Linked DNA regions of Caldalkalibacillus thermarum. The protein of the gene in region 1 binds, or shares a complex with, the protein of each later gene. Links are inferred from orthologs where the notes say so. Each region holds a gene or a part of one and is shown on either strand. Other genes may lie near its edges.

What was found. The genes of interacting proteins can lie anywhere in the genome.
Region 2: the proteins of trxB (region 1) and trxA are in contact, whole or in part, in a crystal structure (PDB 1F6M), measured with the Escherichia coli proteins. The link is inferred for Caldalkalibacillus thermarum from one-to-one orthologs.

The regions. Positions count from the first base shown.
Region 1 is NZ_BMKZ01000023.1:24,170-27,120, reverse strand. Bases 33-2,907 are described here. They hold trxB (thioredoxin-disulfide reductase), read right to left. Parts: upstream 2,010-2,907; coding sequence 1,056-2,009; downstream 33-1,055. Other genes in these bases: IEW48_RS10200 (tetratricopeptide repeat protein), read right to left, coding at 2,081-2,907; IEW48_RS10210 (NUDIX domain-containing protein), read right to left, coding at 340-798; rapZ (RNase adapter RapZ), read right to left, coding at 33-327. In the rest of the region: more of rapZ, read right to left, coding at 1-32; more of IEW48_RS10200, read right to left, coding at 2,908-2,951.
Region 2 is NZ_BMKZ01000042.1:11,321-14,130, reverse strand. What follows is about bases 77-2,810. They hold trxA (thioredoxin), read right to left. Parts: upstream 1,734-2,810; coding sequence 1,419-1,733; downstream 77-1,418. Other genes in these bases: IEW48_RS13765 (ATP-grasp domain-containing protein), read left to right, coding at 1,977-2,810; uvrC (excinuclease ABC subunit UvrC), read right to left, coding at 77-1,268. Outside these bases: more of uvrC, read right to left, coding at 1-76. UniProt on the Escherichia coli protein: Participates in various redox reactions through the reversible oxidation of its active center dithiol to a disulfide and catalyzes dithiol-disulfide exchange reactions.

The sequences.
Region 1 (2,951 bases):
CCGCGTCTCCTTGTAGCGTTTGACCAGCACCTCATCACTGGCATCCAGGAACAAAATTTGATATTTAAAATGATCGTTAATCTCCATCTGGTCCAGAGCCTGAAGCAAATCATCAAAAAATTCGCGCCCCCTGAGGTCCATGACCAGTGCCACGTGATTCATCGTGGAAGCTGACTGTCCAATCAGTTCCAGAAACTTAGGCAGCAACACCGGCGGCAAGTTATCGACACAAAAGTAGCCTAGGTCTTCCAAGGCCTGAACCGCTACCGTTTTTCCTGCCCCGGACATCCCTGTAATAATAATTAATTCGATTGTTTTGGGCTGCATTTTGCCTGCCTCCTACTCATAGGAAATCAACGTATAGTCAGGGGTGTAACGAAACTTCAGAATCAGCAGTCCGCTCTCTCGTTGTTCTAAAATGTGCTCAAAATAAACTTGATCCCCCTTCGCTTTAGGCAAACGGGCTACTTCATGACGAGGCTGCCAAGCGAGCCGGCCCTCGGGAGAGTGTTTAAGCGCTTCGCCCTTATACTGATCACAGACAAAGGTAAACATCATCCATTCATCTACACGCTGTCCGTCCTCTTCAATGAGAATGGTAAACACACCTTTTAAAACAGGATCGATCAAGGTAATCCCTGTTTCTTCTTTAAACTCGCGAATAACTGCTTCGCGGATGGTTTCTCCGCTTTCCATTTTCCCGCCTGGCGCAACCCACCATCCGCGGCGGGGTTTTTGCAACAGAAGGACTTCGTCTCTCTCTCGGTCAATTAAGATACAATTGGTCACGCGTTGCACCCATGTGTCACTCCTATGTATAGTGTACCATATTAAAGCATATCACCAATGGCCCCAAAAGCCAACGATAGAGGCAAAATGTCGAGACAAAAAAAGATGGCACAGGGTGGACCTGTGCCTGGAAAGGAGAATCTATATTAAAAGGGGGTCATTACGTTACTTAGTATATCCCCCTTTTATTACATCTATATTACAAACAGGTAAAAAATCTGTTACAGTTTTAGTCAGGTTTTCCCCGCCCTTTTTCCTGCCTGGCTTCAGGCCCGGTTAGCCGCTTTCAAGCGCTCATTCAGCTCTTCCACATAATGCTGGGCACTCATAGCGGCAATGGAACCGTCGCCGGTGGCAGTGACAATTTGGCGCAGCGTCTTTTCTCTCACATCACCGGCGGCAAATATGCCGTCTACCTTGGTTCTCATCTGTTCATCCGTCACAATATAGCCGTCTTCATTAAGAATGCCTAAATCTTTGACCACATCGGTAATGGGATCCATGCCGATATAAATGAACACCCCGTCACAAGGAAACTCCCGCTCTTCCCCAGTCTGGGTATGTTTCAGGCGCACAGCGGACACTTTATCTTCGCCCAGGATTTCTTCCACTGTATGGTTCCAGATAAAATCAATTTTATCATTATCAAAAGCGCGTTGCTGCAAAATAGGCTGGGCTCTCAGTTTATCCCGCCGGTGTACGATCGTGACTTTACGGGCGAATTTAGTCAGAAAATGCCCTTCCTCAACAGCAGAATCACCGCCGCCTACAACCACCAGCTCCTTGTCTTTAAAAAAGGCTCCGTCACACACGGCACACCAGGAAACGCCGCGGCCAGTCAGGCGGTCTTCACCAGGAACCCCCAGTTTGCGGTACTGGGTTCCCGTCGCCACAATCACTGCTTTGGCCTGGTAGGTTTTGTCCCCTACAATCACTTTCTTGTACGGATCCCCGTCTTCTATGCGCGTCACATGGCCATATTCATATTTAGCCCCAAACTTCTGCGCATGTTCAAACATTTTCATGGACAATTCCGGCCCCAAAATATGATCGTATCCCGGATAATTTTCTATATCCTCCGTATTGGCCATCTGGCCTCCTGGCTGGCCCCGCTCTAAAAGCAGGGTGCTCATGTTAGCACGGGACGTGTAGACAGCAGCGGTCATACCTGCTGGTCCGGCTCCGACGATAATCACATCATAAAGCTGTTCCTCACTCATAGCATCAACACTCCTCTGTCTGGTTGTTGGCGTTTGCCGCTAGCTGAGCGCTTCGTAACCCTAATATTAGCTTAATCTTTTTTGCTGACTATGTCTAAAGAAATGCTCTCTTGCAACACTTCCACATTGCGGGACAGGGCGGAAACCGAAACTCCGTATTTATGTGCCATCTCTTTTTTCAAACAGCGATGATTGTTCATGGACATAACCACATACTCCACCGCCGCCGCCCAGGCTTCCGGCTTCCTGATCACTGGCAGGCGGGGATAGCTGAGCCGCAAAAAGTGCATCCAGACCAAATAAGCCTCTTGTAAATACCGCTCATTGCCCAGGCAGGCCATATGCTCATCGAGACAGTCGATCACTTTACACCAGTGGCCTATCCAGTGTATGGCTTCTGTTTCCTCCTCTTCAATGGCCACGCCCATTTGGCGCAACACAAACAAAGCCAGCGCTTTAAGGTATTCGGTCTCTTGAGGATCTTGCAGCAAAGCTTTTAGCGCTTTTTCCACTTCCTGGTCAGCGAACAAAGGAAGCGATTGGATGACCTGAATTTTTGTTTTCACATCCCCATGTTTCAAAGCCCAAAAAATAGACGAGCGAATCACGGGGTCGTTCATGACTGATTGGGGCAGACGGCCGTTAGCAAACCATTTATTTTTCCGCCACTGCTCAGCATAAGGCAACTGGTAATGATAAGGCAGCCTCCGCCCGTTGTGTTTTACTTCAGGACGTTTCAGCAACTCCAAATAATAGTCGGCCACTTCCCCCTGGGGATCCAATTTTTGAACCTTTTTCCAAGCCGCCTCGGCCGTCTCCCAGCGCTTGGTGTTGAAAGCAGCCACAGCCAGATAGTGATATAAAATCACCTCATCCTGCAAGCCCCGGCGGGAAAGAATGGTAAACAGCTCATAAGCCCGCTCATCTTCACCTAGAATCCCT
Region 2 (2,810 bases), on another replicon or contig:
TCCGGCCCCTCGACAGAACGGATTTTATACTTGCGGTACTCATGCTTGGCCGGCTTGCCATTGATAAACACCACCATCGCCGCTACAGCATCTGTTCCTTGAATGTTGGAATTGTCAAATGCTTCAATCCGGCGCAACGGACCAATCCCCAGCTGATGGCCCAGATTTTCCGCAGCGGTGATGGTCCGCTCTTCGTCCCGTTGCATAAGCTCAAATTTTTCTTTCAACGCCGTTTCGGCATTCGTGGTGGCCATCTTAAGCAAATCTCTCTTGATCCCCCTTTTTGGGGTATGCACTTTAATTTTCAGCCACTCAGACAACAGTTCACTGTCTATAATCTCTGGCACCAGAATCTCCTTGGGCAGCACATGCTCCTTTTCAAAGTAAAACTGGCCGATAAACGACAGCAACGCTTCGGCCACATCATCCGTATAAAAGGGGAAAATGGAGACTTCCCGCTCAATCAGTTTTCCCTTGCGCACAAAAAAGACCTGCACGCAGAGCCACCCTTTGTCATAAGCATAGCCAAACACATCCCGGTCCGTATGGTCATTAATCGTAATGCTCTGCTTGGCAATCACCGTTTCAATATGCCTAATCAAGTCCCGCAACTCTTTGGCCCGCTCAAAATTTAAGGCTTCCGCTGCTTTGGTCATTTCATCTTTCAATTCCTTAATTAATTCATTGTGTCCCCCATTTAAAAAGCGGACAATGTCCCGGGTCATCTGTTCGTACTGTTCAGGATCAACCTCAAATTCACAAGGCGCCACACACTGACCCATATGATAGTACAAGCAGACCCGGTCAGGAATGGTCCGGCACTTGCGCAGCGGATAGAGGCGGTCCAAGAGACGCTTCACTTCCCGGGCAGCTGCCACGTTGGTATACGGACCAAAGTATTTGCTGCCATCCTTTTTAACCTTGCGCGTCACTTCCAGGCGCGGATGTTTTTCTTTGGTCAGGCGGATATAAGGATAACTTTTATCATCTTTTAAAAGAACGTTATACCGGGGGTTGTGCTCTTTAATCAAATTGCATTCCAAAAGCAAGGCTTCAACCGGACTAGAGGTAATAATATATTCAAAGTCAGCAACTTCACTCACCATTTTTTGGGTTTTACCATCATGGCTCCCGGTAAAATAGGAGCGCACCCGGTTTTTTAATACTTTGGCTTTGCCCACATAGATAATTTCACCTTGATCATTTTTCATCATATAAACCCCAGGTTTGTCAGGAAGCAGGGCTAACTTTTCTTGCAACGCTGCCATTGTTTCTTACCCCTTTGCTTTGCTAGGGTTTATATCTTAACTGTTAATTATAACACAGACCCATAAAAAAGCCAGTTCCTTTTTCCTGCCAGCCGGATCTTCCAAGCAAGCAGTAAAGGAACTAGCTGCCTTTATTAACACACGTTAAATTTAAAGATGGGCGTTCAGTTTTTCCACCAGTGCCTCTTTGGGTTGGAAGCCCACCCATTTGTCGACCACTTCGTTGTCCTTGAACAAAAGCAGCGTGGGAATACTCATAATGCCAAACTGAGATGCGGTTTCCGGATTTTCATCCACATTCACTTTCACAATTTTAACTTTGTCACCCAGCTCTTTGTCCAGCTCTTCCAGCACAGGGGCAATCATTTTGCACGGGCCGCACCAAGGTGCCCAAAAATCAACCAAAACGGTTCCTTTTTCTACCTCAGCTTTAAAGTTCTGATCAGTCGCATTGACAATCGCCATTTGCTGTAACCTCCTTTTAAGTATGAACTAACAACCAGAGTATCCACCAAACACCGTTTTGATACGTTGATTATATCACTAACCGGTTGTCTGTTCCAAGATTTTGCCCACAGCGATATGCCGGGATCCGGTATCCTTGATTTACCTCCGCTGTGACGTTAAAAACCCCTTGCCAGGTTATCCCTCTGTACTATATAGTTCAAGTGAAGGTCATTTGTCAAAACGATGTTTGGAGGAACAGGAATGAGAGGATGGATTTTATACAAAGATACAGCCAACGCCAAACCGGAAACATACGAGATTAACCGCCTTATTGACGAAGCCCGTGCTCAAGGCATTGACATAGATGTGTTAAGTCCCGACCAGTTTGAGTTGATTGTCACCCAGGATGACCGCAAAAGTGTGCTGGTTAACGGTGAAGTCTCTCCCTTGCCTGATTTTTTAATTCCCCGTATGGGAGCAGGCACCACCTATTTCGCCCTGGCTGTCATCCGCCATCTGGAGCGTCTGGGCGTCTTAACCATTAACTCGGCCCAAAGCATTGACACAGTGAAGGATAAACTGTATACCCATCAAATTCTGGCCCAGCACAATCTGCCTGTCCCCAAAACCATGCTTGCCAAGTATCCCGTGAATGTAGATCTGGTCGAGAAAAAGCTGGGCTTTCCTGTGGTAGTCAAAACCTTGTCCGGTTCTCAAGGTAGCGGGGTATTCCTATCTGAAACCAAGTCGAACTTCGCCGACTTGATGGAATTTATCAATACCAACAAAAACAAGGCTAACATCATCTTGCAGGAGTTTATCAAAAGCAGCCACGGCCGGGACCTGCGCGTGATCACCATTGGCGGCAGGGTGGTAGCCTGCATGCAGCGCATCTCCAAAACAGGGGACTTTAAAGCCAATTACTCCCGGGGCGGACATGTGGAACCCTATCCGCTCTCCCCTGAAATCGAGTGGCTGGCCTTGGAAACTTCACGCATCTTAGGGCTGGATATTGCCGGTATTGACCTCTTGTTTGACGGTGATCATTTTAAAATCTGCGAAGCCAATTCAGCCCCCGGCTTTGAAGGCATCGAA